DNA from 4 places in the Actinoplanes sp. NPDC019969 genome. Region 2 is predicted to be linked to each of the others. Evidence: riboswitches for the same ligand, from Rfam matches in the RefSeq annotation. Region 2 holds a riboswitch; each other region holds the start of a gene.
What was found. A riboswitch is a leader RNA that binds a small molecule or an ion and turns the genes downstream of it on or off. The one in region 2 is predicted to bind cyclic di-AMP.
Positions count from the first base shown of each region.

Region 1: linked by a shared signal. The riboswitch ahead of ACZ3II_RS35985 (coiled-coil domain-containing protein) and the one ahead of ACZ3II_RS20035 (C40 family peptidase) in region 2 are both predicted to bind cyclic di-AMP.
Region 3: linked by a shared signal. The riboswitch ahead of ACZ3II_RS11050 (transglycosylase family protein) and the one ahead of ACZ3II_RS20035 (C40 family peptidase) in region 2 are both predicted to bind cyclic di-AMP.
Region 4: linked by a shared signal. The riboswitch ahead of ACZ3II_RS26370 (C40 family peptidase) and the one ahead of ACZ3II_RS20035 (C40 family peptidase) in region 2 are both predicted to bind cyclic di-AMP.

Region 1 is NZ_JBVHFK010000014.1:264,322-271,780, forward strand. Features, by position in the region: gene ACZ3II_RS35975 (glycoside hydrolase family 65 protein) at 1-1,354, shown strand, start outside; gene ACZ3II_RS35980 (coiled-coil domain-containing protein) at 1,407-2,438, opposite strand; cyclic di-AMP (ydaO/yuaA leader) riboswitch at 2,446-2,578, opposite strand; cyclic di-AMP (ydaO/yuaA leader) riboswitch at 2,785-2,922, shown strand; gene ACZ3II_RS35985 (coiled-coil domain-containing protein) at 2,927-3,955, shown strand; gene ACZ3II_RS35990 (ABC transporter ATP-binding protein) at 3,979-4,749, opposite strand; gene ACZ3II_RS35995 (ABC transporter permease) at 4,742-5,638, opposite strand; gene ACZ3II_RS36000 (TetR/AcrR family transcriptional regulator) at 5,823-6,422, shown strand; gene ACZ3II_RS36005 (Atu4866 domain-containing protein) at 6,534-6,896, shown strand; gene ACZ3II_RS36010 (fibronectin type III domain-containing protein) at 6,910-7,459, shown strand, end outside.
Region 2 is NZ_JBVHFK010000006.1:283,552-291,010, reverse strand. Features, by position in the region: gene leuS (leucine--tRNA ligase) at 1-200, shown strand, start outside; gene ACZ3II_RS20050 (TVP38/TMEM64 family protein) at 305-1,030, opposite strand; gene ACZ3II_RS20045 (type 1 glutamine amidotransferase) at 1,082-1,798, opposite strand; gene ACZ3II_RS20040 (MurT ligase domain-containing protein) at 1,788-3,008, opposite strand; cyclic di-AMP (ydaO/yuaA leader) riboswitch at 3,405-3,592, shown strand; gene ACZ3II_RS20035 (C40 family peptidase) at 3,647-4,435, shown strand; gene mraZ (division/cell wall cluster transcriptional repressor MraZ) at 5,400-5,831, shown strand; gene rsmH (16S rRNA (cytosine(1402)-N(4))-methyltransferase RsmH) at 6,060-7,112, shown strand; gene ftsL (cell division protein FtsL) at 7,188-7,459, shown strand, end outside.
Region 3 is NZ_JBVHFK010000003.1:193,116-200,574, forward strand. Features, by position in the region: gene ACZ3II_RS11035 (beta-galactosidase) at 1-1,810, shown strand, start outside; gene ACZ3II_RS11040 (GNAT family N-acetyltransferase) at 1,996-2,499, opposite strand; gene ACZ3II_RS11045 (lysostaphin resistance A-like protein) at 2,594-3,547, shown strand; cyclic di-AMP (ydaO/yuaA leader) riboswitch at 3,809-3,951, shown strand; gene ACZ3II_RS11050 (transglycosylase family protein) at 3,955-4,512, shown strand; gene ACZ3II_RS11055 (alpha/beta fold hydrolase) at 4,514-5,389, opposite strand; gene ACZ3II_RS11060 (epoxide hydrolase family protein) at 5,716-6,843, opposite strand; gene ACZ3II_RS11065 (hypothetical protein) at 6,936-7,459, opposite strand, start outside.
Region 4 is NZ_JBVHFK010000009.1:152,075-159,533, reverse strand. Features, by position in the region: gene ACZ3II_RS26385 (cytochrome ubiquinol oxidase subunit I) at 1-1,154, opposite strand, end outside; gene ACZ3II_RS26380 (BlaI/MecI/CopY family transcriptional regulator) at 1,228-1,581, shown strand; gene ACZ3II_RS26375 (M56 family metallopeptidase) at 1,578-2,486, shown strand; cyclic di-AMP (ydaO/yuaA leader) riboswitch at 2,609-2,746, shown strand; gene ACZ3II_RS26370 (C40 family peptidase) at 2,772-3,728, shown strand; gene ACZ3II_RS26365 (DivIVA domain-containing protein) at 3,784-4,560, opposite strand; gene ACZ3II_RS26360 (ATP-binding protein) at 4,768-5,991, shown strand; gene ACZ3II_RS26355 (tetratricopeptide repeat protein) at 5,988-6,992, shown strand; gene ACZ3II_RS26350 (phosphatase PAP2 family protein) at 7,083-7,459, shown strand, end outside.

The sequences.
Region 1 (7,459 bases), on a different contig from region 2:
CGCGCGGGCGGAGCAGCGCCCGATCGGCTCCAAGGGCCTCACCGGCCCGGGGTACGACGGCCACACGTTCTGGGACGCCGAGACGTTCGTGCTGCCCGCCCTGACCTACACCCAGCCCTCCGCGGCGGCCGACGTGCTGCGCTGGCGGCACTCGACGCTGGACCTGGCCCGGGAGCGGGCGCAGACGCTCGGCCTGCAGGGCGCCGCGTTCCCGTGGCGGACCATCCGCGGTCAGGAGTGCTCGGGGTACTGGCCGGCCGGCACGGCGGGCTTCCACATCGCCGCCGACATCGCCGATGCGGTCCGCCGGTACGTGCAGGCCACCGGCGACTACGACTTCGAGCGGGAGGTCGGGCTGGAGCTGCTGGTCGAGACGGCCCGGCTGTGGCGGTCGCTGGGCCACCACGACCGGCACGGGCGGTTCCACATCGACGGCGTCACCGGACCCGACGAGTACACCGCGGTGGTGAACGACAACGTCTACACCAACCTGATGGCGCAGCAGAACCTGATGGCCGCGGTGGACGCCTGCAAGCGGCATCCGGACCTGGGCCGCAAGTTCGGCGTCGACGACGAGGAGACGGCGTCGTGGCGGGACGCGGCGGCTGCCGTGCACATCCCGTACGACAAGGAATTGGGTGTCCATCAGCAGTGCGAGGGGTTCACCCGGCTGCAGGAGTGGGACTTCGAGAACACCCCGCCGGAGGGGTACCCGCTGCTGCTGAACTTCCCGTACTTCGACCTGTACCGCAAACAGGTGATCAAGCAGGCCGACCTGGTCATGGCGATGTACATCCGGGGCGACGCGTTCACGCCGGAGGAGAAGGCGCGCAACTTCGCCTACTACGACGCCCGAACCGTACGGGACTCCTCGCTCTCCGCCTGCATCCAGGCCGTTCTGGCGGCCGAGACCGGGCATCTCGAGCTGGCCCACGACTACCTGGGCGAAGCCGCCCTGATGGACCTGCACGACCTGCACCAGAACTCCCGCGACGGCGTGCACGTGGCCTCGCTGGCCGGCACCTGGATCTCGCTGGTCGCCGGCCTCGGCGGCATGCGTGACTACAACGGGCAGCTGAGCTTCGCCCCGCGGCTGCCCAGCCGGATCAACAACCTGGAGTTCTCGCTGCTCTGGCGGGGACTGCGGCTGCGGGTCAACGTGACCTCCGACGAGGTGACGTACTCACTGCGCAACGGCGGCGGTCAGGCCCGGCTCACCCTGCTGCACCACGGCAAGGAGCTCGAGGTGACCCAGGTGCGGCCGGTGACCATGCCGATCCCGGCGGGCGTTCCGGCCGGTCCGGCGCCGGCTCAGCCGCACGGCCGCGCGCCGGTCCGGAGAGCGGTTCACTGAGCGATCGACCGCAACGAGAAAGGGCCCGCCTCCCAGGAGGCGGGCCCTTTTCTCAGAGCATCGAGATGTGTACGTGGTCCGTATGGTCACTGACCCCGTGGTACTTGTGCCAGCCCGTCGCCGGGAACCAGATCTGCTTGTACCAGATGACGTAGTAGATGCCGAGCCGGTCGGCGTTCCGTACCAGGAAGGCCGTCAGGTCGTTGCCGTACTTCATCATCGCGTCGTTGTTCGCGACCGCGAACCCGCTCTTCTGCAGTGACCAGTCGCAGGCGCGGCCCTTGGGGTGCTCGTAGGGCCCACCGGATCGGTAGCAGTTCACGAACATGTTGAAGCCGGCCTTCTTGACCTGCTTGTACATGTGCAGCGTCCGCTTGGTGACACATCCGCCGTTGAGCGGGTCCTCCTCGGTGCAGCCCTCCGGGGAGAAGCCACCGCTGGAGTTCCGCGGCGCCGGGGCCGCGATCTTCGACGTCGCGTCGACGAAGCCCTTGCTGATCGTGTCGTTGATACCGGTGTTGCCACCGAGGAGCTCGATCTGCTCGGCGGCCGAGTCCTTCTGCTTCTGCAGCACCGCGAGCTGGGTCTGCTCGTTCTTGACCTCGGCGTCGAGCGCCGTCTTCTTCTCGGTGACCTCGCGGACCACCGTGTTGAGCTCGTTCAGCTTCCTGTCGTGCACGCCGTTGATCTCTTCGAGCGAGACCGCCTTGTTCAGGAAGTCGCCCGAGGAGTCGCTGCTGAGCAGGTAGCTGAGCGTGCTGACATCGCCGGTCATGTACTGCTGGCGGGCGATGGAGTTGACCTCGGGGATCAGCGCGCTCCGGCGGGCCTCGGCGGCCTTGATCTCCGCGTTCAGTTGCTTCTGTGCCTTCACCGATGCCGTGACCGCCGCCTTCGCGGCGACGTAGCGCCGGTTGGTGGACTCCATCACCGACGACATCAGTTTGTCTTCCGCGTCCTCGGCGGGTGTCGCCGAGGTGCCACCGGGCTCGGCAGACGCGGGGGTGGCCGGTGCCATGAACATTGCGGCAGCCACCAGCGGCGCCAGGGCGAGTATCAGCCACCGGCGGGGACTTGCTGTCATCAACAGTTCCTTCCGTCGCACCGCCGACCGAGTTAGCTGACGGGTTCGGGACGGAAGCGATCCCTACCGCAAACTGCGGATACACCCCAGTTACCTGGTTCCCCGGCTCGCCTTTCACAGCGATTGGGCGGCGGCCTGCCGGCAACTCGGGGGCGGTGCCGTCCTGGCAGGACCGGCGGCCAGTTTACCCGAGATATCGCTGCGTATCAGGCCCGGAGAACCGTCAAAAGTGTTACCTTGCAACCACTTTCTGTAATTGCTGTCACTACATGTGGTGAGGCAATCGCGGGAAGTACAAGAACTGTCGATCCGTCGATCGCTTCGGTATGGTCGTTGCGGTTCCGCATGGGAACCGCCGCCTAATCGTCACCATCGGCGAGCCGGGGATCCAATTCCCACCGGGGTGAATCCGCGCCGAGCGGTAGGGATTTTCCTTCGTCCCGAACCCGTCAGCTAACCCGGCCGGCGGCCGACGGAAGGAAACGCCTGTGCTGCAGTTCACTGCGCGGCGATTAGCGGCGCTGCTGGCGCTGCTGATCACCGCGTGCGGATTGGCCGTCACCGCGACGCCGGCCACCGCGGCCCCCCGGCTGCTCGCCGCACCCGGAGGCACCGGGGACGACGGCGAGGGCGGCTCGGCCGCCCTGATCAAACAACTCGAGAAGGCCTCCAGCGGGTTCGTGGAGGCGCAGAAGAAGCTGAAGGCCTCGAAGGCCCAGCAGGTCAAGCTGGCCGCGGAGGTCAAGCGCCTGGACGCCGCGGTCGGGCCGCAGCAGAAGACCCTCGACATGATCGCGAGCCAGGCGTACACCGCCGGCCGGGCCGGCCCGATGGCGGCGTTGCTCAGCGCGGACTCGCCCGAGGGCTTCATGGACCGGGCCGAGACCCTGGCCACCATCGCGGCCGACCAGAACAAGGCGATCCAGGACCTCAAGAGCACCCTGGAAGCCCGCCAGAAGGCCAAGAGCGCCATCGACATCACCGTCCGGGACCAGCAGAAGCAGGTCACCGTGATGGCGAAGCAGAAGACCGCCGCGGAGGCCGCTCTCAAGGCGGCCAACCAGGGCGCCGAGGCCCGCTCGTCGTCGGACGGCGGCGACAGCCCCGACGCGGCCCCCGGGCCGAGCGGATCCGGTTGCAACAAGACGGACCCGACCGGCACCGGCGGCTGTGTCACGCCGACCCTGCTGCACGCCTACAACGAGGCTCGTGCGGACGGCTTCACCCGCTACACGAAGTGCTGGCGGACGCAGAACAGTGGCGAGCATCCCAAGGGGCGGGCGTGTGACTTCTCCTCGGAGAAGGGCACCTTCGGTGGTGACGCCACCGGGTCGGACAAGACCTACGGCGACAACCTGGCGAACTACTTCATCAACAACGCCGAGACCCTCGACGTGCTCTACGTGATCTGGTACCGGCGGATCTGGCTACCGAGCAGTGGCTGGAAGTCGTACAGCGGGGCGGGCGGAGACCCGTCCAGCGACCACACCAACCACGTGCACCTGTCGGTCAACTAGAAACACCCGGAGGAGTACGGGGCCTACCTGCGGGAGAAGGCCTCGTACTCCTTCATCACATCGGCGGTGGGGCCGTCGGCGCGGATCAGGCCGGCCTCCAGCCAGATGCACCGCTCGCAGGTGTCCCGGATCGACTGCTCGCTGTGGCTGACCAGGAAGACCGTGCCGGCCTGGGCGCGCAGCTCGCGGACCCGCGCCTCGCTGCGCTTGCGGAAGCTGGCGTCACCGGTGGCCAGCGCCTCGTCGATCAGCAGCACGTCGTGCTGCTTCGCGGCGGCGATGGAGAACCGCAGCCGGGCCGACATGCCCGACGAGTAGGTCCGCATCGGCAGGGACGAGAAGTCACCCTTCTCGTTGATGCCGGAGAACTCGATGATCTCGTCCTTCTTCGCCTGCACCTCGGCCGGCGACATGCCCATCGCGAGGCAGCCCAGCTCGACGTTCTGGTCGCCGGGCAGCTCGTTCATCAGGGCCGCGTTCACACCCAGCAGGGACGGCTGGCCGGCGGCGTAGATCCCGCCCCGGGAGACCGGCAGCAGGCCGGCGACCGCGCGCAGCAGGGTGGACTTGCCGGAGCCGTTGGTGCCGATCAGGCCGATCGCCTCGCCGCGGTAGGCGACGAAGCTGACGCCCTTGACCGCGTGCACCTCGCGGACGTTGGTGTTCTTGGTCCGGGTGGCGATGCGCTTGAAGCTGGCCAGCGGGCTGTTGCCGGCGCCGGGGCCCTGCAGGACGCGGTAGATGATGTGGGCGTCATCGGCGATGACGGTGGGGACGCGCTCGTTGTCAGCCACGGCCGTAGCCCTTCTCTCCGCGCCAGAAGTAGACGAAACCGAGGATGCCGACCGCCAGGCTCCAGACGGTCGCCTGGATCCACAGCACGAGCGGCGGGTTGGCCAGCGTCGTGCCCTCGAGCAGCGCGTGGCGGGTCAGCTCGATGAAGACCAGCATCGGGTTCGCCTCGACGACCTGGAGCTGCCAGCCGCTCAGCACGCTCTCGAACTGGGTCACCGGGTAGAGCACGGCGGACCCGTACAGCCAGAACCGCATGATGAACGGGACCAGCTGCCGTACGTCGCTCATCTTGGTGATGTACCGGGACATGAACATGATGAGCCCGGTGTTGAAGATCGACTGGAGCAGCAGGATCGGCACCACGAGCAGCCACTGGAAGGTGAGCGGCTCACCGTCGATCAGCACGATGCCGAGCAGGACGACCACCGCGACCACGAAGTTGCGGATCTCCACCAGCGCGGCCGAGACCGGCAGGGTGGCCCGTGGGAAGTGCAGCGCGCGGATCATGCCGATGTTGCCGGTGATCGAGTTCATCCCGATCTGCACCGACGACTGGGTGAACTGGAAGACGAAGACCCCGATGCACAGGTACGAGATGAAGTTGTCCATCGAGTTGTGCGTGTTCAGCACCAACCCGAAGATCACGTAGTACACCGCGGCGTTGATCACCGGTGTGAGCACCTGCCACACCGCGCCGAGCTTGGTGCTGCCGAGCGAGGAGGTTATCTTCGCTCCGGCGTGCGCCCGGACGAAGTGCCGGTACTCCCACAACTGCCGGGTGTACTCCGGAAGGCTGGGCAGCCGTCCGGAAGAGCTCAGACCATGGCGCCGGGCCAGCTCCTTGAGGGAGAGGCCGGCGTCGGCCGAGGCGACCGCCGTCTCTGGCATGGGATGGTGCTCCGATCTCGTCGGCCCGCCGGGGGCGGGTTCCGATGCCTGATGCGAGGTCACAGCAAAAAGCATGACAGGCCCTCGCCGACGCCGATGGAACGGGTTCGTATCGACGTCGCTGTGACGGTAGCCGACCAAACGGCGGAACGCAACCGTTACGTCGTAGCGCTATAGTGACTCTGTGGCGACTATCAAGCGGGCACCAGCCGGAGCGGCGGTGCTCCGAGGCGACATCACCGTGGCGATCCGCAACGCGGTCATGAGCGAACTGGCGGAGGTGGGTTACGGCAGGCTGTCCATCGAGGCGGTGGCGCGTCGAGCCGGGGTCGGCAAGACCGCCATCTACCGTCGATGGAGCAACAAACTCGAGATGGTAATGGAGATAATCTCGGATGTCGCGGAGCGGAAAGTGCCGCTTCCCGACACCGGGAGCTTCGCCGGCGACCTCGCGCTGCTCCTGCTGATCGTGAAGACGGCTCTGCAGCACCGGATGGCCTCGCAGATCATCCCGGACCTGATGGCCGAGGCGGCGCGCAACCCGCAGATCGCCGAGACCCTCCAGCGGGCCCTGCGCACGCACCAGCAGGCCGTCGGGGAGAAGCTGATCGGCCAGGCCGTGACCCGGGGCGAGCTGCCCGAGGGCACCGACCCGGACGTGGCGGTCGACATGATCCTCGGCCCGCTCTACTGGCGTCTGGCCGTGGCCCGTCAGCCGATCGAGGACGACTACCTGGAGAAGTTCACCGTGGCGGTCACCGCGGCGCTGCGCGCCACCGGCTGACCCCGCACCCGTTCGGGTCCCGGAAAGCTCCCTTCTGCAACTCAGAAGTCCAGAGAGCCGAGCCGTGTGCTGCCGACCGGAGAGGGCGATCCCCTACCGGAGCCGGAGACCATGGCCACTTCCTGTGAACCCCGCGTCGACTTCACGGTGCTCGACGCCGCATCCATCCTCGCGATCGCCATGGGCGGCACGCCGGCCGTGAACTCCCGGCCGGCGTCGGCGCGCCCCCGCGTGCTGACCGGCGGGGCCGTTGTCGGCGCCTGGCGCAGCACCGACGGTGTGGTGCGGCTCAAGCTGCACATCGACGGCACCTACGCCGGCGAGGTGGCGGGCCGCAGGCAGCCCGCCAAGGGCACCTACTGGATCGACGGCGAGTCGGTCGTGCTGAACGACGAGTCCGGCATCCAGACGCCGATCCACGTGCTCGACGGCGAACTGGAGATGGCCGGTCACCGGCTGCGCCCGGCGTCCTAAGGCGGTGGCGGCCGTGGCCGATCGGGAGGAGACACCGAACGGGGAGGACGGCATGCGGCGTACCGGTATGGCGATCGTGCTGGCGGGAGCAACGCTGGCCCTCGGCGGCTGCGCCGCGCTGGGACTGGGCGGGGACACGGCGGGCGAGTCGTCGGCCACCGCCCGGGAGGGCGCCACGTGGATCAACGTGGCGGAGGGGAAGGCGACGCCCTCGCCGTCCGAGACGATGGGCCGGCCGAGCGCCACGCCCACCACGTCGCTCTCCATGCCGGCTCCCGACCCGAGCTGCACGAAGAACTGGACCCGGACCGAGGCGGTGCTGATCCCGGTCGAGGTGACGCCGGGCTCCGGTTCGCTGACCGTCGAGTGGCCCACCCAGTACGGCTCGAACTACCGGGTCACCGCCGTGCCGCAGAAGCTGGTGTACGGCGCCCAGCCGGAGCCGGAGTGGAAAGAGGTGCCCCCGGGCACCGGCTGTGCGATGAGCACCACGCTGACCGGCCTGATCCCGGGCGCGGCCTACATCGTCTGGCTGGACGCGCCCAACTCCGGACGTGAGGTGG
Region 2 (7,459 bases):
CGGCCCAGCTGGTCGCCGACGCGATCACCTACCCGGTGCAGGTCAACGGCAAGGTCCGCGGCCGGGTCGAGGTCTCCCCGGACACCGCCGAGGCGGACGTACGGGCGGCCGCGCTGGCCGAGGTCGCCGAGGCGCTGGCCGGCCGCGAGCCGAAGAAGGTCATCGTGGTCAAGGGCCGCCTGGTCAGCGTCGTCGTCTGACCCACCCACGGCGAACGGCCCGTCGCGACTCCTCGCGGCGGGCCGTTTCTCGCGGTTTTGACCGTGGTTGCGGTCAGAGCAGCTTGCGGCGTACGGGGAAAGCTTTAAGCGGTCTTCAGCCCGTCGCGGCGGGACGTGTGGCGCCAGCGGAGGATGATCGCGGTGGAGAGGGCGAAACTGACCAGCGCGGGCACCAGGGTCAGGAAGTTCATCTCGCCGGGCGCGACCACCGCGGCGCCGATCACCGCGTAGGTGACCGTGGACGGGATCGCGGCGATCGTAGTGCCGAGCAGGTAACGCTTGCGGCACACGCTGGTGGTCCCGTACGCATAGCCGACCAGCCCGAACGGGGCCAGCGGCAGGAACCGGACCAGCAGCACGGCGGCCAGGCCCCGGCGGTTGAGCCAGCCGTCGAGCCGGGCCAGGCGGCTGCCGGCACGGGCCTGAAGGGCGCCCCGGCCGGCCCAGCGGCCCGCGTAGTAGGTGGCGACCGCGGCGATCACCGCGGCGGCCAGCGCGGCCGTGCCACCGGTCAGCGGGCCCAGCAGGGCGCCGCAGGACATCGTGATCAGGGTGCGCGGGACCAGCACCGACAGCAGCATCCCGCCCATCACCGCGACCGCGAAGACGGCGCTCGGGCCCATCGTCGAGAGGGTCTCGGCGATGTCGCGCAGCGGCAGCACCGCCGACACGCCGGCGAGCGCGGCCACCCCGGCGGCCAGCAGCCCGAACCGGACCAGACGCTTGCGCCAGCCGGAGCGGTCGGCCTTGTCAACGGCCTGAGAGTCCACGGAGTCGAGGCCCCGCGGGGCGTTCAGGGAGTCGATCATGCAGGCCTACCGCCTCGGCTTTCTCGTCGGGTCAGGTCAGGGTCATGCGCATCACGCCGCCGGGGTCGCGGCGGTGAGACGCTCGCTCCGCAGCCGCTCGGACCACGAATCGTCGAGAGGCTGAAGCCTATCCGCGCCCGTCGACCAGCGCAGTAGCAGATCGGCTATCGCTGGGTTGCGAGCCAGCGCCGGGCCGTGCGAGTAGGTGCCGAGGATCTTGCCGGCCCACGCGCCCTCGGTCTGGCCGTCGTTGCCGATGCCGCCGGTCACCCGGGCCAGCGGCGCGGCGTGCTGGCCGACGTGGGTCCGGCCGCCGTGGTTCTCGAAGCCGGTCAGCGGGGGCAGACCGAGCCGGGGGTCGATGTCACCGCGCAGCTCGCCGACCGCTCGCGTCTCGCCCCGGTCGGAGGAGATGTCGAGCAGGCCGAGACCGGCGCACTTGGCCCCCTTCGCGTAGAACGAGTGACCGAGCAACTGGTAACCCGCGCAGATGGAAAGGATCGCGGCGCCCCGGGCGACGGCCTCGTGCAGGCCGCGGTCGGCGATCAGGCGCTGGGCGGCGAGCGCCTGCGGACCGTCCTCGCCGCCGCCGATCAGGTAGATGTCGGCGCCGTTGGGCATCTTCTGGTCGGAACGGATCTCGTAGGTCTCCACCGGGATGCCGCGGTCGGCGGCCCGGCGGGCCAGGATGAGCATGTTGCCGCGGTCGCCGTACGTGGAGAGCAGATCGGGGTAGATCCACACGATCCGCAGGGCCTCAGTTGACACGGTCCAACTCCGCTCGGATGTCCTGGAACGCCGTGTAGTTGGCGATCACTTCGAGGCGGCCGGGCGGCACGGCGGCCAGCGCCTCGTCGAAACTGGTCACGTGCCGGAACGGCACCTGGTTCACCTGCAGGCGTACGGCCAGGTCGTACGCCCGGTCGCCGGTGATCAGCACCGGCCGGTCGCGCAGCGGCGAGAAGTCCACGTCGTAGAGCCACGACGTGTCCAGGCCGTCGGGGTCCCGGGCGTTGATCGAGAGCAGTGTCGGCGCCTGGTCGGCCATGTCGAAGGCCTCCAGCCAGCTCGCCGGGTTCTTCGCCAGCAGCAGCCGGATGTTGCGGCCGTCCTTGTCGACCTGCGCGTACCGCCCGGCGATCGACGCCACCCGGGCCAGCCGGGGGAGCGCCTCGATCGGGCGGACCCCGAACTCGCCGGCCACGGCCAGCGCGGTCGCGGCGTTACCGATGTTGACCTTGCCGGGTAGCTGCAGCTTGACCAGGTGCCAGTCGCCGCGCGGGTCGATCACGCCCTCGTCCTCGACCACCCACTGCGGGCGGGGCCGGCGCAGCGGGCAGCCGGTGCACCACCACTCACCCTGGGCGCGCTCGATCGGGTGGCCGCTCTCCGGGCAGACGAACGAGTCGTCGAGCCAGCGCTGGCCGGCGCTGAACCAGGTGATCTGCGGGCTGGCCGAGGCCGCCCACACCACCATCGGGTCGTCGGCGTTGGCCACCACCTTGATCTCCGGGTGGCCGGCGAGCGCGGTCTTCCACAGCTGCGCCATCATCGCCACCTCCTTGGCCCGGTCGAGCTGGTCCCGGGACAGGTTCAGCAGCGCCACCACCTTGGGGCGGGTGGCGTCGATCACCTGGGCCAGGTAGTGCTCGTCCACCTCGAGGACCGCGAACGGGGTGTGTCCCTCCCGCGCCAGGGCCGAGGTGTGGCCGGTCGGCATGTTGGCGCCGAACGAGTTGGTGGCGACCCGGCCGAGCACGCCGACGGCGGCCGCGGTGAGCCGGGTCGTCGTGGTCTTGCCGTTGGTCCCGGAGACGAGCGCCACAGCGCGCCCGGACGCGAGATGGGTCAGGAGGTCAGGGTCGATCTTGAGGCCGATCCAGCCGCCGATCACCGAGCCGTCGCCGCGGCCCGCGGCCCTGGAGAGCGCCGCAGCGGTCTTCGACACGGAGGTCGCGACCTTGGCGATGAGAGGCATCTTCCCGTCCGTCACGCCAGCGAGGGTACCGGAAGCGAACGTTACGTCGCGTTGCCAGACGGTCAAGATCACGAGGCGTACGGCGATTTTCCCGCTGGTTTCCCAGTTCGGGCGTTTCGGGCAAGGTCGCGGGTGAGCCGCCGACTTTTTATGTGTTCTGATTCACCCGTAACCTTCTGCGGAGAGTATTCGATCATGCGCGACGGGTAATGGCATTTGTCTCGTGGAGGTAACAAACTGGACAGTAACAACTGTGCCAATCACTCTGGGTGATCAGGACGGGGCTGACGATCATGGCCGGATTCAGGTAGCAAGGATTCGCCGGCGGCACTCCGCCTGCCGGCCGCACCGGATCGGTTCACGCCGAGCCCTGCCCCGGGCCGGTCGGTGCGACACCGCAGCAGCAAGCCAGACCACAAGGCATTCGGGGGCAGGGACGGGGGACCCAACACCGGTCTCTCCCCGCACCACCGCTCCGGTGGCGCACCGGGAGAAACCTTGGGGTGAAGCCGCCCACCCGCGGCCGGGCAAGCCTTCCCGCCCGAACCCGACAGCTAACCTCGCAGGCGTGCCGGAGGGAACTCTCTACCGTGCACGGACATCGTTCGAGCCGTCCTCGCCACCGCCGCCCGTCCACCATGGGCCCCGGCACCGCCGTCCTCTCGCTGGGGCTGTGCCTCTGCGCCGGGCAGCTGTTCACCTCGTCGCCCGCCGCCGCTGCGGCCGCCGCCCCGGTGAAAGCCACCGCAGTCCCGGTCGCCCAGGCCGCGGCCGTCGCGAAGGTCACGCCGAAGCAGACCGTCTACACCGCCTCGCGCAACATCCCCTGGGGCTCCACCCTCAAGGTCACCACGAAGGTGATCAACCCGAAAACCGGCAAGATCGCCAAGGGCAACGTCAGCTTCCAGGCCTACACCAACGGCGCGTGGCGCACCTGGAGCACCAAGGCGTCCACCAACGGCTGGGTGACCTTCACCGTCAAGCCGACCTCCAACGTGCTGTTCCGGACCCTCTTCTTCGGCTCCGGGTACAACTGGAGGCTCAGCCCCAACACCAAGGTCACGGTGCGGGCCAGCGGCGCCAAGGTCCTCGCCGAGGCGAAGCGGCACAAGGGCGCGCTCTACCTGTACGGCTCGGCCGGCCCCAACCGTTTCGACTGCTCCGGCTTCACCAAGTACGTCTACAAGAAGGCGGCCGGCAAGAACCTGCCGCACAAGGCGAACTCGCAGCAGAGCTACGGCAAGAGCATCGCCAAGGGCCAGAAGCAGATCGGTGACCTGATCATCTTCCGGAACGGGTCGTACGGCTACCACGCCGGGATCTACGCCGGCAACGGCTACATCTACGACTCGCCGCACACCGGCGCCCGGGTCGGCCTGCACAAGATCTGGAACAACAACTACGTCGTACGCCGTCTGGTCGCCTGACGATCCTCGTCGGCGCTGCCCTGGCCGGGTGAGCGTGACCGCGTAGTAAGTAAGGAACAGCAACGCCGCTGAGGGGCGTGACCCGATCCCGGGGTCACGCCCCTCAGGCGTCTCCGCGCCCGCCCATCCGGTCTCCCCGCCTTCCGGAACAGCGGGCGCCGCGAAATGCCCGTTTCCAGGCGAGCCGATCGGGCGGCGTCGCTGTCCGGCTGGCGCTCAGGGCTGTCTCGCGCCGCGCGAGACAGCCCTGAGAGCCAGCCGCGCAAGATCCGCCGGCCGGCGGACCGGTTCGGGAGGCCGTCGGGTCCGCCGTGGTCTTGCGCTCTCGGGTCCTCCCTGCCGATCGCCCGTCTTCGGCCGTGCGGCAGTTCTCCCGTGGGTGCGTCGCCTCGCTTCTGCTGAGCCCTCACCTACCTTCCGGAGGTTGCTCGTCTCGCCGGGTTCCGTGTCGCCTCCCGGCGGGCCGCTGTGGTCCTCCACCTCTCCTCGCGGCTCTCCACCTCTCTCCTCGCGGCCCTCCACCTCTCTCCCCGGGTGGCCGCCACTTCCTTCCCGGGCGGCCTCCACCTCTCTCCACGGGCGGCCTCCACTTCCCTCCCCGGGGATCCCCCACTTCCCTCCACGGGAGGTCTTCACTTCCTCGGCCGGTGGCTGTATGGGGGTTCAGGGCGGGTGTAGAGGGCGCTCCCGGAGGCGGTTTGCGACCGCGAGTGCTCGATGTCGGAAACCGGACCAAGTGGATCTTGATAGCTCCCTCCACTCGGCTCCACCGCCTTTGAACAGGGCTAACGTCCGCGAAAAGGCCTCGCGAGGGATCGCTTTCGGGTTGCAGGTGGAGTGAAGTGGAGTAGAGTGGAGCGCAGTGGCAGGGCGGAGGAACGTCGCCGGACCTGCCGGCCCGAGTTGACAGGCGGTCCACTTCTCCGCGAAGGGGCGGGCGGCCACGGCAAGGGGGTGAGGGCCGATGTTCCTCGGCACGCACACCCCGCGCCTCGACGAGAAGGGCCGGCTGATCCTCCCGGCGAAGTTCCGTGATGAGCTGGCGGGAGGTGTCGTGATCACGAAGGGGCAGGAGCGCTGTCTGTACGTGTTCCCGATGCCGGAGTTCCAGCGCATCGCCGGTCAGCTACGGGAGGCTCCGGTCACCAACAAGGCCGCCCGGGCTTACAGCCGGGTGTTCTTCGCGAGTGCGCACGACGAGGTTCCTGACAAGCAGGGCCGGGTGATGATTCCGGCCCATTTGCGGGAGTATGCCAGCCTTGGCCGTGACCTCGTGGTGATCGGTGCGAGCACCCGGGTCGAGATCTGGGACAAGCAGTCCTGGGACGACTACCTCTCGGCGAGCGAGGAAGAGTTCGCCGACATCGAGGAGGGGGTGCTGCCCGGCGGACTGTAAGGCGTGGCACTCGGTCGGACCCCAGGTTCGGCCCGGACGTCACTGCCGCCGTAACGCGAGATCTCCACCCGCTCCCGCTCCTGGCGCCTCTTCCCCGGCGCCAGGCGCGTGTCCGGGCCGGTTCGCCGGCGCGGGACATGAGAGCGGATGGGGATCTGGCGGTACGGACGGGCGCCCGGGCCGGACAGCACCATGGAACAGACGAGTGAGACGCGAGCGGGCACGGCGATGGGGGTCGACATGGGGGAGCCGCGGGGCACGCATGTGCCGGTGCTGCTCGAGCGCTGCTTGGAGCTGCTCGACCCCGGCCTCACCTTGCCGGGCGCGGTCCACGTCGACTTCACGCTGGGTCTGGGCGGGCACGCCGAAGCGGTCCTCGAGCGGTACCCGGACGTGGTCCTCATCGGGCTGGACCGGGACACCGAGGCGCTGGCACACGCACGGCACCGGCTGATCCGGTTCGGTGACCGGGCGCATCTGGTGCACGCGGTCTACGACGAGTTGCCGCGGGTTCTCGACGAGCTGGGCATCCCGGCGATCCACAGTGGGCTCTTCGACCTCGGGGTCTCGTCGTTGCAGCTGGACGAGGCGGACCGGGGGTTCGCCTATGCGCAGGACGCCCCGCTGGACATGCGGATGGACCAGTCCCGTGGGGTGACCGCGGAGGAGATCGTCAACAGTTACGAACCTGGTGATCTTGTTCGCGTTTTGCGGCAGTACGGCGAGGAGAAGTTCGCTCCGCGAATCGTTCAATCGATCATGCGGGAGCGGGTGAAGGTGCGGATCACCTCGACGGCACGGCTGGCCGAGCTGGTGAAGGACGCCATCCCCGCCGCCGCGCGGCGAACGGGTGGAAATCCCGCGAAAAGAACCTTCCAGGCACTACGCATTGAGGTCAACAGGGAGCTGGAGGCGCTCGAAGGGGCGGTTCCGGCGGCTTTGGACGTGCTGGCGCCCCGGGGGCGCCTTGTGGTGATGAGTTATCAATCGTTGGAGGACAGGATCGTCAAGCGCGCACTCACCGCGAGGTCGCGCAGTACCGGGCCGGTCGACCTGCCGGTCGAACTCCCCGGTACCGGACCGAGTCTGAGGCTCCTGACCCGCGGGTCGGAGCTGCCCAGCGATGCGGAGGTGGCAGCGAACCCGAGGGCGGCCTCGGTGAAGCTGCGAGCGGTGGAGCGGATCGACGAGCAGGAGCAGGCGCGCAAGTTCGAGAAGCAGTTCGGGGCCGGCCGCGAGCGGCCCCGGATGGCCGGGCCGTCCCGGGGTGGGACGCCGTAACGGCACCGAGGTTTCAAACGCGTGGGGGACCGGGCGGTTACGCCCCGGGGCGAGCGACGAGGGGGAGGGAAGAGCATGAGCGAGCGATCCGGAGCGCCGCGGTCGGGGGGCCGGGCGCAGGCGCGCACCACAGCCGGGGGGCTGGGGCGCCGGGTCGGCCGCGATGCCGGGACCGGGACGGGCGCGCGGGGGCAGCGCCGGTCCGAGGGAGCCGACACGCGCCGGTCCGGGATGCGGGGCCGGGATGCCGTGGAGACGGTCGCGCCGGTCGACGGCGCCACCGCGCTGGACATCGAGGTGACCGCGGAGCCGCAGCCGGCGCCGAGCGGGCGGCCGCGCCTGTGGGT
Region 3 (7,459 bases), on a different contig from region 2:
CGCCTGGGCGAGGCTGGAACCGGCCGAGGGGCGGTACGACTTCGGCTGGCTCGACGAGATCATCGACCTGCTGCACGCCGCCGGCATCCTGGTCGACCTGGCCACCCCGACCGCGTCACCGCCGCCGTGGCTGACCACGAAGCACCCGGAGATCCTGCCCGTCGACCGGGAGGGCCGCACCGTCTGGCCGGGCGCCCGGCAGCACTGGCGGCCCACCTCGCCGGTGTTCCGCGAGCATGCGCTGCGGCTGGTCCGGGCGATCGCCAACCGGTACGCGAACCATCCCGCGCTCGCCGCCTGGCACGTCAACAACGAGCTGGGCTGCCACAACGCGCACGACTACTCCGACGACGCGGCGCGTGCCTTCCGGCTGTGGCTGCGGGAGAAGTACGCCACCCTGGACGATCTGAACGCCGCCTGGGGCACCGACTTCTGGTCGCAGCGGTACACCGACGGTGATCAGATTCTGCCGCCCCGCTACGCGAACGGACCGGTCAACCCGACCCAGCAGCTGGACTTCCGGCGGTTCTCCTCGGACGCGCTCAAGGACCACTTCCTGGCCGAGCGGCGGATCCTGCGGGAGATCACCCCGGACGTGCCGGTGACCACGAATTTCATGGTCGCCGGGGACATCAACGACATGAACTACCCGGACTGGGCGGCCGAGGTCGACTTCCTCGCCAACGACCACTACACCCGGCCCGGTCCGCAGAGCCGTGACGAGCTGTCGTTCTCGGCCAACCTGTGCGGAAACCTGTCCGGCGGCCGGCCCTGGTTCCTGATGGAACACTCCACCAGCGCCGTCAACTGGCAGCCCGTCAACGCGGCGAAACTCCCCGGCGAACTGGCCCGCGACTCGCTCACCCACGTCGCCCACGGCGCGGACGGCGTCTGCTTCTTCCAGTGGCGGCAGTCCCGGTCGGGGGCCGAGAAATACCATTCGGCGATGCTGCCGCATGCCGGGACCTCCAGCGCGATCTTCCGGGCGGTCACCGACCTCGGCGCGCGGCTGCGGTCGCTGTCGCACATCGCCGGTCTGCGGCGTACGCCGTCGCAGGTCGCCGTGGTCGTCGACTACGAATCGTGGTGGGCCGCCGAGCAGGACTCGCACCCGACCGGCCGGCTGCGTTACCGGCAGGAGGCCCTGGACTGGTACACCGCCCTGCTCGACGCCGGCATCCGCTCCGACGTGGTGCCGGTCGGCGCCGACCTTTCCGGCTACCGCCTGGTCGTCGCGCCGATCCTGCACATGGTCCCGGATCCGCTGCGGCAGCGTCTGGAGGCGTACGTGGCGGGCGGCGGCCACCTGGTCACCACCTACTTCTCCGGGATCGTCGACGAGAACGACCACGCCTGGCTCGGCGGCTACCCGGGCGCGCTGCGTGACCTGCTCGGCATCCGGGCCGAGGAGTTCGCGCCGCTGCTCGACGGCGAGACCGTGGAACTCACCAACGGCGCCACCGGCACCCTCTGGTCGGAACGGCTGGAGGTCACCGACCCGGCGGTCAAGATCCTTGCGGGGTACGCCGGGGGCGGCGGGCCGGCCGTGACCCGCCGCGAGGTGGGGGCGGGCTCGGCGGCGTACGTCTCCACCCGCCTGGGCCCGCAGGGTCTCGCCACCGTCCTGGACGATCTGCTCACGCCCGCCGGAGTGGCCAGCGAACTGCCGCCGGAGCTGCGCGGCACGGTGGAGCTGGCGATCCGCGGCGACGTCCGCTTCCTGATCAACCGCACGCCGCACCCGGTCGGCCTGTCCACGATCCCCGGCGCCCCGCCCAAGATCCCCGGCCGCGGCGTCGTCGTGTGTTGAGTTCGGCCGTCCTGCGCGCCCGAACCCAACACGCTTTCTGGTGTGTTGGGTTCGGCCGTCCTGCGCGCCCGTACTCGACACGCTTTCTGGTGTGTTGGGTTCGGCCGTCCTGCGCGCCTGAACTCAACACGCGCTTTCTGGTGTGTTGAGTTCGGGCGGCATACGCGTCCGAACTCAACACGCGGTCAGGGGTGGTACTCGCGGATCACGTCGGCGCCGTCGCGGGCGGTCTCGGCGAAACCGGCCTTCTCGGCGACCCGGGCGGACCCCGCGTTCGCCGCGTCGTGCCGGATCGCGACCCGCTCGATGCCGGGCAGCGTCAGCGCGACCCGGGTCAGCACGTTCACCGCCGCCGTCATGTGACCGCGGCCGGTGAACGGCGTCCGGATCCAGTAGCCGATCTCCAGCACGTCCGGCCCCATCCGGGTCATCAGCCCGATCGAGCCGATCAGCTCCCCGACGGTCGTGAAGATCGCGTAGTTGAACTGGGTGGCCTCGGCCCACTCGGTCACCGACCGGCCGATGTACTCGCCGGCCTGGGTCAGGTCGTAGGTGTCGGTCGCCCACGGCAGCCACGGCTTGAGCTCGGGCAGCGACTCGCGGACGGCGGCGGTCAGCTCGGCGGCCCATTCCGGTTCCCACCGTTTGAGCACCAGTTCACCGGCATTGATCATTTCGGGCGGTTCCATGATCCTCATTGTGCCGGTCTATATCGCAGGTTAGGGATGGGGATCCCGCCGCAGCCAGATCCGCCGGGGCCGCCGGGACGACAGACTTCTCCCCATGTTGATGCCAGCGCCGTCCGGCAGCCCGTACCACCGCCTCGCCCGCACCCCCGCCCACCGCTGGTGGCGTACCGTCCTGGGGTCGCTCTTCATCGTGATCTGCGGGTTCGTGGTGATGTTCGCCGGCTGGTTCGCCTACACCGGGGCAGCCGAACTCACCGGCCGCCCGGACGGGCCGGACGGCCTGGCCGGTTTCGGCCCGCTGCCCGATCTGGCGGTGGGGTTCCTGTCGATCGCGGTGTTCCTGCCGTTCATCCTGCTGGCCGCGCGGCTGATCCAGGAGCGTCCGGCCGGCACGCTGTCCTCGGTGGCCGGGCGGATCCGGTGGCGCTGGCTGATGCTCTGCCTGCCGGTCGCGGCGGTGACGATCGTGCTGTTCCTGACCCTCGGCACGGCGTTGCTGGCGGTCACCGGGGAGGACGCCGGACTGGGCGATCCGCTCGCCGGCTGGGGCCCGTTCCTGCTGTCCGGCGTCGTGATCCTGCTGGTGGTGCCGGTGCAGGCGGCCGCCGAGGAGTACCTGTGCCGGGGCTGGCTGCTGCAGGGGCTCGGCGCGTGGATCCGCAACCCGTGGGCGCCGATCCTGGTGCAGGCGGCGGTGTTCGCGGCGCTCCACGGCTGGGGTACGCCGTACGGCTTCGCGGATCTCATGGTCTTCGGGGTGGTCGCCGGCTGGGTGACGGTGCGCACCGGCGGCCTGGAGGCGGCGATCGCGCTGCACGTGCTGAACAACGTGCTGAGCTGCCTGGTCGCGGCCGCCTTCGGGCAGCTGGCCATCGACGAGACGGCGGCGGACATGCCGTGGCAGGCGGCGCTCGTCGATCTGCCGGTGCTGATCGGCTTCGCCCTGGTGATCGTGTGGCTGGCCCGCCGCCGGCGGCTCGCCACCGCCACCCCGATCGTGGCCCCCGGCGTCGCGGGCGGTTCGCGCCTCATGGCCGCCGCGCGATGAGCCCGGCTGGTTGTGGTGGCTGTCTCGAGCGGCCGGAGACAGCCACCACGACCAGCCCTGTTGTCGGCACGATGCGGGAAATGAGGTCTAAAAAGGAATAGTCCCGCAATTTCCGGGCGCAACTAAGATCAAACCGGGCAAATACTGAGAAGAACGTCACTATCCCGGGCCGAAAGCTTGGCTTCCGGCCCATCGACGTGGTTACCGTCGGGCCGTCCCGCGACGCGGGCACTGTGGACGGACCGCCGAGTCCTGCCGCCGCCCACAGACTCGATTCCGACGGCAGGAGCGGGGGACCCAATCTTCGCGGCGCTTCCCACAGCGCCTTGGGGTGAAGCCGTGCCCAGCACGGCCGGGACGCCTATCCCGAACCCGACAGCTCACCTCGCAGGCGTGGAGGATCATCCATGTCTCGGATCGTTGGTAGACGAGTGCGCCTCGCCCTGACCACCCTGGTCACCGCCGGTGTCGCCGGAGCGGGCGTGCTGTTCGGCCCGGTCGGCGGAGCCCAGGCCGCCGCCCGGCAGGTCAACTGGGACGTCGTCGCGAAATGCGAGTCCGGCGGGCGCTGGCACATCAACACCGGTAACGGGTACTACGGCGGCCTGCAGTTCAGCCGCAGCACGTGGAAGTCGAACGGCGGAACGAAGTACGCCCCGACCGCCGACCGGGCCAGCAAGGCCCAGCAGATCGCCATCGCGGAGAGGCTCTACAAGAAGCGTGGCCTCAAGCCGTGGCCGGTCTGCGGCAAGAAGCCGGGCGTCTACAGGTCCGGCTCCGCCACGAAGCCGAAGCCCGCTGCCAAACCGAGCGGCAAGACCTACGTGGTCCGCTCCGGCGACACCCTCGCCTCGATCGCGAAGAAGTTCACGATCAAGGGCGGGTGGCGTACGTTGTACGCGCACAACAAGGACCGCCTGTCCAGCCCGAACCGGATCTACCCGGGCCAGCGCATCCGGCTGTGACCTACCGGATCAGCGCCTGCAGGATCTGATCCGCGTGCGTCCAGAGCAGAGCGCCGCCCGCGCCCGCCACCACGTGCCGGCGGGCGTGCGGCAGACGTGACGCGCACGTGGCGCCCAGGTCCGGTGAGTGCACCGGGCTGGTGTCGGCGTCGCCGTACCAGAGGTCGACCGGGATCCGCACGTCCGCCGGATCGAACGGCCAGCGCGCCGACGCCAGCACCGTGTCCCGGGCGTACCCGCCGGGCCCCTGCGTGAAAGCCTCGCTCAGGGCCCGGCGGTACGCGACCTCGAACACCGGATCGGTGTAGACGGCCCGGTCGGCCGCCCCGGCCATCGACAGGATTCGCTGCCAGAACCCGTCGGCGTCACCCCAGCCGGCGAAGAGCTCCTCGGCGCCCGCCGGATCGGCCCGCACCGCCTCGACCATCGCGGCGACGTCCGGGATCAGCGACCCCGCGAACGCCGGATGGGCCAGCTCGTCGGTGCCGGCCACCACGGCCGCGGCGTCCAGGATGCCGGCGGCGGCACAGGCCAGCAGGAACGGGGCGCCCTGCGAGAAACCCACGCCGCGGACGCCGGTGAGCCCCCGCGCCGCGAACAGCCGCGCCATGTCAGCGGCGAATCCGGGCAGGGTCCGGCCGGGGGCCGGGTCCGACGCGCCGAGCCCGGGACGGTCCACCGACACCAGCCGGACACCCCGGTCACCCAACCCGGCGAGCAGATGGGCGCCGAACCCGAGCGACCGGCTGGTGGCGGCGCCGGGGCTGAACAGCACCGGGAGACCGTCCGTGGGTCCCCACTCGGCCCAGCCCAGTCGCCTGCCGCCGGGAAGCGGGGTCGTGCCGAGCCGGTCCGGTGAGGTCACGTTCTTGTCCACGGGACGCCATTCTCAGCGTTCGGCCGCGTCATGTCGCCCGGTTTTCTCCGGCCAGGCGGGGCCACCAGCGCCGGACCGCCTCGACTGCCTCGTGCACCCGGGCGACCGCTCGCGGCCCGCCCGCGCCGCGGACGATGTCGACCGCTGCGGAAAGACGGTCAAGGCCATGGTGCCCTTGTCCTCCAGCTCCCGGGCCAGGGCGAGGGCTTCCGGGCCAGGGCGAGGGCTTCCGGGCCAGGGCGAGGGCTTCCGGGCCAGGGCGGTGCGCTGAGGCTCGGTGGATTCCAGGGCGATCTCGGCCGGCGCCCACGGGACCTCGCCGGCGGTCAGCGCACCTGACGGAAAAACGCGCGCAGGTCGTTCACCAGCAGGCCGGGGACCTCCAGCGCGGGGAAATGCCCGCCGCTGCCGTGTTCGGACCAGAGCCGGATGTCGGGGTACCGCCGGGCCGCCCAGCGCCGCGACGGCCACGGCACCTCGGCGTGGAAGAGCGACGCGCCGACCGGAACGTCGACCGGCTCGGCGTCCACCCCGGTGATCCAGCCGGCGATCCGTTCGATGCTCTCCGCGTACAGCCGGGCCGACGACGCGGCCGTCCCGGTCAGCCAGTACAACGTCACCTGATCCAGGATCTGATCCCGGGTCAGGCCGTCACCCCAGGTCAGGAGCTTCTCCCCGAGCCACGCGCAGAGTCCCGCCGGTGAGTCGACGAGCCCGTACCCCACGGTCTGCGGCGCCGTCCGGTGGATCTCCGAGTACGCCGACGCGGACCGCCCCCGTTCCTGGATCCGCTGCAGCGCCGTCCGCTCGGCCTCGGTGAGATCGCCGGGTCTCGCCGGATCCGGGCCGGCCAGCGGGGGGATCAGGTGGATCCCGGCCACGTGGTCCCGGTGCCGCGCGGCGAGACAACTGGACACGCTGGTGCCCCAGTCGCTGCCCGCCGCGCCGTACCGGTCATAGCCGAGCCCCGCCATCAACTCCGCCCAGGCGTCCGCGATCCGTTCCACACCCCAGCCGGTGGTCGTGGGCTTCCCACTGAACCCATAGCCCGGCAGCGACGGAATCACCACGTCGAAGGCGTCCGCCGGGTCATCGGGATCGGTCAGCGGCCCGGCGAGATCCACCAGCTCGAGCACCGAACCCGGCCACCCGTGCGTGATCACCAGCGGCATCGCCCCGGGATGCGGCGACCGGGCATGCAGCACATGAACATCGACCCCCTGCACGGTCACCATCGACTGCGGGACCGCGTTCAGCCGCGCCTCCGCCGCCCGCCAGTCGTAGCCGTCCGCCCAGTACTCAGCGAGGCCGCGCACCACGTCGAGCGGAACGCCCTGCTCCCAGCCGTCCACCGGCGCCGCCTCCGGCCAGCGCGTCCGGGCGAGCCGCTCCCGCAGCTCCGTCAGCTCCGCCTCCGCCACCTCGACCCGGAACGGCCGCACCTGGATAGCCATCCCGCCAGTCTCCGCCACATCCGCCACCCGCGCAGCGTGCCGAACCAGCAGCCGAACTCGCGCTGATCATCTGACAGGAGAGGGGGAGACACTCAGTTCCAGTGGCTCGCGGTGCTGGCGGCCCGGTGGCAGTCCTCGCAGAGGAACAGGCTGCGGAATCCGGAACCGTGCTCGCGGATGGAGGAGGTCACCGTGGCGGCGTGGAACATCAGGCGTTCGCAGGACGGGCAGAGCGGGTTCGGATACAGCCCGATGGGTGGGCCGCCCGCTGTGCCGACCACGCCCGGCGTCCGGTGGGTGTTGCCGTTGCTGTAGATCAGGTCGGGACCATAGGGCCGCAGGACCGCCTGGCCCCGGCCGAACTCCGGGTGGTCCGGGACGGGGTCCTCGTCCTCGAGGATCACCTGCTCGCCCTGGTAACGGCCGTCGGGAGCGATGCCCGCGAACACCGTCCACAGGCCGGTGGCGGCCGGGGCGACCAGGTGCGCGTGCGGCGCCGGCCACGATGGCAGGCCGGGCACGTCGGCCAGGCGCAGCGACAGGTAGTGCCAGACGACGGGGCTGGTCGCGGGCTCGCGAACCACGCGCTCGACCGGCAGGCCCACCGGGTGCGCCG
Region 4 (7,459 bases), on a different contig from region 2:
GGGATCATCGGGGCGATCAGCACGAACCGCGTGAGCCAGCGCGGCGTTCCGCCGCCGGGTTGCAGGATCCGGGGGAGCAGCGGTACGCGGCGGGTCGTCTCCCAGGTGGACCAGAGGTGGTACGCGGCCAGCGCCATCCCGAGCACCCCGGCACCGATCATGAGCCGGAACGTCCAGAACGCCACCGGGATCATCGGCACGTAGCTGCCGGGACCGAACTGGGCCACGTACTGCGCCTGGAGGTCGTCGATGCCCTGCACGGTGCCGCCGAACGACCCGGTGCCGAGGAACGACAGCAGTCCCGGGATCTCGATGCTGAAGAACGGCCGGTCGTGGCCGAGTTCCCCGATCGCGAAGAGGGAGAATGGCGCCGCGGTGGTGGTCTCGTAGAGGGCCTCGGCGGCGGCCATCTTCATCGGCTGCACGGCGGTCATCACCTTGCCGAGGTGGTCGCCGCTGATCGCGGTCACGGCACCGCCGATGAGCATGGTCCACGCGCCCACCTTCGACAGGGTCAGGAACGCGCGGTCGGCGACGGCGCGCCAGATCCCGATCGCCATCAGCAGGCCACCGCCGGCCATCGCGGCGCCGCCCATGGTGTGCGGGAACGCGGCGAGCACCACCTCGTTGGTCATCAGGTCGGTGAAGCTGGTGAGGTGGGCGCGGCCGGTGGTCTCGTCGAACGCGTACGCCACCGGGTTCTGCATGAAGGAGTTGGCGGCCAGGATGACGTACGCCGACAGCAGCGTCCCGACGGCGACGACCACGATGGTGGCGGCGTGGACGCGGCGGGGGAGCCGGTCCCACCCGAAGTACCACAGCGCGAGGAACGTGGCCTCGAGGAAGAACGCCAGCATGCCCTCGATCGCGAGGGTCGGCCCGAAGACGTCGCCGTAGAACCGGGCGAACGCGCTCCACCCCAGCCCGAACTGGAACTCCTGCACGAGCCCGGTGACCACGCCGACGGCGAACGTGACGATCAGCAGCTTGCCGGTGAACTTGGTCAGGTGCAGGTACTTGTCCTTGCCGGTGCGCATCCAGGCGAGCTGGAGCCCGGCCGCGGTGGCGGACAGGCAGATCGACACCGGCACGAACAGGTAGTGGTAGATCGTCACGACCGCGAACTGCAATCGCGTCAGGTCGAGCACGTCCATGGCAACCCCTCTACGACGATTCGTAGTAGATACTACGACGCGTAGTACGACGTCTTGAAGTAGAGTGGCTCACATGGCGAGGAACGATCTCGAGCGCGAGGTCATGACGAAACTGTGGGACGCGCGCGAGGCGCTCACCGTCCGGCAGGTGCACGAGCTGCTCAGTCGTGACCGCGACCTGGCGTACACGACGGTGATGACCGTCCTGGACCGGCTCGCCAAGAAGGGCCTCGTCGTCCAGCAGCGCGCCGACCGCGCCTACCGGTACGCCCCCGCGCAGACCCGCGAGGAGATGACCGCCGGTGTGATGCTCGACGCACTCAGCGCCACCCCCGACCGGGACGCCGCCCTCGCCTACTTCGTCGGCCAGTTGCCGCCCGAAGCTCTGACGGCGCTGATCGAGAAGGCCCGTAACATCGAGCGGTGACCGCCCTCCTGCTCGGCGCCCTCGGCCTGACCCTGTCACTGGTCGTGCCGACCGTCCTGGCGCGTGCCCGCTGGACCGACCGCGCCCCGGTCGCCGGCGTCCTGCTCTGGCAGTCACTGACGCTCACCGCCGTACTCTGCGCCCTCGGTGTGGTCCTCGCCGCTCCGGAGGAGATGGCCCGGGCCGCCGGCGCCCACCACCCGGAGACCGTCGCCGCGCTGCTGTTCTCCCTGGCCGTCGCCGCGACCATCGTGATCCGGCTGATCGTCTCGCTGGTCCGGGTCAGCTCCCGGGCCCGCGCCCGCCGCGCCCGGCACCGGATGCTCGTGGACCTGCTCGACCGGGTCGAGCGCCACGAGGATCTCGGCGGCGAGGAGGTACGGGTCCTCGACGGCCCCCTGCCGCTCGCCTACTGCGTGCCCGGCCGTCAGCCCCGGGTGGTGCTCAGTGACGGGGTGCTGCGCGTGCTCGACCGTGACCAGGTCGACGCCGTCCTCGCCCACGAGCGCGCCCACCTGCGGCACCGGCACGAGCTGGTGATGGAGTCGTTCACGGCGTTCTATCAGGCGGTGCCGCGGCCGCTGCGCTCGAAGGTGCCCCTCGACGCCGTACATCTGCTGCTGGAGATGGTGGCGGACGACGCCGCACGGCGCCGGACCGGCCCGGGTCCGCTGCGTGCCGCCCTGGCGACGCTGGCCGACGCCGTCCCCCTGGCGGAGGAGGTGACCGCCGACCCGGAGGGGGAGTCCCGGCGCCGCCGGCTGGCCCGCCTGTCCGATCCGGACCGCGCCTCCGCCGCCCTCACCGTGGCCGGCGCGGCCGCCGCGACCGGCCTGCTGGTGCTACCCACCGTGATCTTGGTGGTGCCGTGGCTGGGCAGGGCCGTGAACACCTGGCCTTTTTGATCACGCTCCGTGTTGCTGACAGTGCGTAACGTGCGGCGGCGTGTGCGACCTTCATTTGCCGCCTTGATCCGAGTACGGTGGTCCCCGGTTCGGCAGCCCCCCATCGGTCAACCGGCTGATCTGGCGAACCACCGCCTAATCGCGGATGCGAACCGGGGAACCGAGCAACTGGGGTGAAGCCGCCTTCCTGCGGAGGGCGGCCGGGCAGACTTCCCGCCCGAACCCGTCAGCTAACCCGGTCGGCGGCCGAGTGGGAAGAAAGGACAACGCGCTTACGTGAAACGGATGCGCACCCTGCTGCTGTCCGTCATGGCCACGGTAGGCATCGTTCTCGCGGGTCCGTCCGTCGCCTACGCCACTCCCTCGCCGTCTGACGTCGAGGCGCAGATCGACGGAGAGTGGAACAAGCTCGAGCCCGTCATCGAGGACTACAACAACACCCACAACAAGCTGACCAAGCTGCGGACGCAGCAGAAGTCGCTCGCCAAGACCCTGGCCCCGCTGCAGAAGCAGGTGGACGCCGCGATGGTCGAGGTGCGTGGGCTGGCCGTCGACGCCTACATCGCGGGGCCGCCCAGCGTGGCCAACGCGCTGCTCAGCGGTGACCCGGACGGGTTCGCCGAGAAGCTCACCCTTCTCGACCAGCTCGCCCAGAACCGCAAGGCGTCGATCGTCGAGGTCACCAAACTGCGGGACAAGTACGCCGCCGACAAGGCCGCGGTCGACAGGATGACGTCGGAGATCACCGTCCGGGACACCGACCTCAAGCAGAAGAAGACCGCGATCGAGAAGGAGATCACGAAGCTCCAGCAGCTCCGGATCGCCGCGTACGGCAAGGCGAACGCCGACGACGGCCCGCTGCGCACCGGCCCCTGCCCGGTCACCTACACGAACGACAAGGGCGGCCGTGCCGCCCAGAAGGCGTGTGACCTGATCGGCAAGCCGTACGTCTTCGGCTCCAACGGCCCGAACAGCTACGACTGCTCGGGTCTGACGCAGGAGGCGTGGAAATCGGTCGGGGTGCACCTCGAGCACTACACGAAGGATCAGTGGGGCTCCACCACGCCGGTGAGCCGCGCGGAGCTGAAGCCGGGCGACCTGGTCTTCTACTTCTCCGACGTGCACCACGTCTCCATCTACATCGGAGGCGGCATGGTGGTGCACGCTCCGCACACGGGTGACCATGTGCGGATGGCGACCATCGACCGGGGGCCCATCGCCGGTTACCGCCGGCCGGGCTGATCGCCGATCATCCCGCGGAGACCGCCGTCGCAGTCCGACGGCGGTCTCTTTCGTGTCAGGCGCGGCCGTCGGCCAGCGCCGGCAGGCCGGGCACCCCGTCCAGGTCCTGCAGCTGCCGGTGGACGTGGTCGCCGAGCGCCGAGCGGTAGCCGACGGCCAGCTGGTCCAGGCGGGCGATCTCCTCGATCACGGCCGCCCGGCTCCGGGCCAGATCGTCCATCGCCTCGGTGTGGCTGCGCTGCGCGTCCGCCTCGATGGCGCCCGCGGACCGCTCCGCGTCCCCGGTGACCTGGTCGGCCTCGGCCCGCGCGCCGGCCAGCAGATCCGCCGACTCGCGCTGGGCGTCCCGGACGTGCTCGTCCGCCGTCCGCTGCGCCATCATCAGCACCCGGACGTCACCGTCACCGGCCGGCGGGCCGGCCGGCGCCGACCGCGCCTCCTCGTGAGCGCGCTGCAGCCGCATCTGCATCTCCCGGGCCTCGTGCTCGGCCCGGGCCAGGCCCTCGCGCATCTGCCGCAGCCGGGCGGTCAGCTCGGCGACCTCGGAGTTCAGCACCGTCGTGACGGCCACCCCGGGATCGCCGCCGGTATGCCGTAACCGCTCGCTGAGCGCGCCGTTCTCTTCGATCAGCCGGACCAGCTCCTGCCCGGCCTCGTCCAGGAAGGCGTCGACCTCCTCCTCGTCGTAACCGCGCTTGCCTATCGGCGGCTTCCGGAAGTCCACGTTGTGGATGTCCGCCGGAGTGATCGCCATCAGAACCTCGAATTCCCGCCGGGACCGGTCCTGCGACCCGGCGTCGCTTGTCGACAGCCCCTTGCCCGGCAGTGTCACCGTTCAACCACAAGGAGCGGCTCGGCGAATCGTATCCGTGCGTGGCCACCCCGTCGCCGAAAGTGGACCGGCGTCACCCGCTGGCCAGGCCCCGGAACAGCGCGAACAAGGCCGAGTGGGGGAGTTTCAGATCACATTCGCGTTCCCGGTGGAGCACCCCGTCCGGGTGGCGGGCGGGCTGGGCCGCGCCGGGCATAATCGCTTGTCATGAGCGATGCCTTGATCAACAGCCTGCTGGCGGCCGTCGAGGCCCGGCCCGACGACCTGACGCTGCGGCTGCACCTGGCCGAGATGCTGGTGGCCGCGGGCCGCGGCCCGGAGGCGATCGGGCACGCCGCGGCGATCCTCGCGCGGGAGCCGGGCAACACGGCGGCGCAGCAGTTGATGACCCGGGCGCTCGGCGGGCCCGCTCCGGAGCCCGCGCCCACCACGGAACGCCCGCCGGCGCGGGAGATCGACTGGGCCGCGATGGAGGAGCAGTTCGGCGACTCGGTGCCGCCCCGGTTCGCGGGGGCCGACGGGGCGCCGGATCCGGTGCGCGGGCAAGCCGACCGGGCGTTCGACGTCGAACGGTCGGCGATCACCCTCGACGACGTCGGCGGCATGGCCGACGTGAAGCAGCGGCTCGAGGTGTCGTTCCTCGGCCCGCTGCGCAACCCCCAGCTGCGGACCCTGTTCGGCAAGAGCCTGCGCGGCGGGCTGCTGCTGTACGGGCCGCCCGGCTGCGGCAAGACGTTCCTGGCGCGGGCGGTCGCCGGGGAGATGGGCGCCGCCTTCGTCTCGCTGAGCATCACCGACGTCCTCAACATGTGGATCGGCAGCTCGGAACGCAACCTGCACGACCTGTTCGAGTCCGCCCGCGGCCACGCCCCGTGCGTGCTGTTCCTGGACGAGATCGACGCGCTCGGCCACAAGCGCAGCCAGTTGCAGTCGTCGATGCGTACGGTGGTGAACCAGCTCCTCACCGAACTGGACGGGGTGGACGGCGGCAACGACGGGGTGTTCGTGCTGGCGGCCACCAACGCGCCGTGGGACGTCGACGCGGCGCTGCGCCGGCCGGGCCGTCTGGACCGGACCGTGCTGGTGCTGCCGCCGGACCGGCCGGCCCGGGTCGCCATCCTGGAGTACCACCTGCGGGACCGGCCGATCGCCGGGATCGACCTGGGCGCGGTGGCCGCGGCGACCGAGCACTACTCCGGCGCGGACCTGGCGCACCTGTGCGAGACCGCCGCCGAGTTCGCGATGCGCGACTCCATCGCCGGCGGCGAGGTCCGCATGATCAACCAGGCGGACATGCTGGCGGCGGCGCGGGAGGTGCGGCCGTCGACCGACGCGTGGTTCGGCACGGCCCGGAACGTGGCGATGTTCGCCAACGAGAGCGGCGAGTACGACGACCTGGCCGCGTACCTCAAGAAGCGCAAGATCCGTTGAGTGCCGCGGCACGGGCGCGGGCGCTCGCCGGCGTCGGCCGCCTCGACCAGGCCGAGCGGGCGGTCCGGGACGGCCTCGCCGAGGCGCCGTCCGACGCGGAGCTGCTGGGCCTGCTGGCCGGCCTGCGGCGGCTGCGGGGCGATCATCAGACCGCCCTGGAGTACGCCGACGCCGCCGTGGCCGCCGCCCCCGGCCGGTCACCGGTGCACATCGAACGCGCCGAGTGCCTGCTTCTCCTCGACCGCCGCGCGGAGGCCACCGACGCGGCGCGGCGGGCTGTCCGGCTCGCCCCGGACCGTCCCGAGCCGCATCGTTGCCTGGCCCGCTGCCTCGCCCTGAGCCGGGACTTCACCGGCGCCCGGGAGGCGGCGACCCGCGCGATCGCCATCGCCCCGCACTCGGTGCCCGACCTGATGACCCTGGCCGAGGTGGAGCGCGGCGCCGGCCGCCGGGACGCCGCCCGCGCCGCGACCGCCCGGGCCCTGGCTGAGGATCCGGAGGACGCCGAGGGCCGCTGGATGACGGCGCTGCTGGACGCGGAGCGGTTGCGGGTCCGGGAGGCGATGCGCGGCTTGCGGCGGCTTGCCGCGGACCATCCCGATCGGTACGGTGCCCCCGCCCTCACCTGGCCGGTCCGCGGTCTCCTCGCCGGCCTGCGCGGCGGTCTGCTCGCCGGTGTCCCGCTGGTCGCGGTGCTGGCGGCGGCCGCTCACTGGTGGCCCCCGGCGCTGCTGCTCGCGCGGGGCGCTGCCGTCGTGCTGGCGCTGGTCCCGGCGGCGCTGGCGGTGCGGGTGCTGGTCCCGGCGGGCCGGCTGCCGTGGATCTGCCTGGGCCTGCTGCCGGCGCGCACGCGCCGGGCGGTCGGTGCGGGCCTGGTCGCCGCGGGCGTCTCGGTGCCGCTTCTCCTCTGGTACGCCGTGAGCGCCCCGTGGACCCTGCTGCCCCTGATCTTCGCCGTCCTGGCGGTGCTGCTGGCCACCGGAGCCGTCGAGCGAACGTGAACGGCGTGTCACATCACTCGTACGCCGGGAATCTTGCGCAAACTGCAAGATCGCTGGATGCTAGGTCCCCTTGACCGACGGGGGAGCCGCATGGGCACAGCACAGCACGCCGGAAAACCCCGTGCGCTGCGGGAACTCGCCCTGATCGGCGCGCTGTTCCTCGTCTACAAGACGGCCCGGGTCGCCGCGAACGGCCACGTCGCCGAGGCGTTCAGCAACGCCCGGGCGATCTGGGACACCGAACGCTGGCTGCACCTGCCCAGCGAACTCACCGTCCAGCGGACCCTGCTCGGGTGGGACGCGCTGATCGAGGCGGCGAACAGCTACTACGCGTACGTCCACTTCCCCGCCACCGCCCTCTGCCTGATCTGGCTGTACCGGTACCGACCCGCCCACTACCGCTGGACCCGCAACGTGATCGTGCTGCTCACGGCGGGCGCGCTGGCCGTCCACTTCCTGATCCCGCT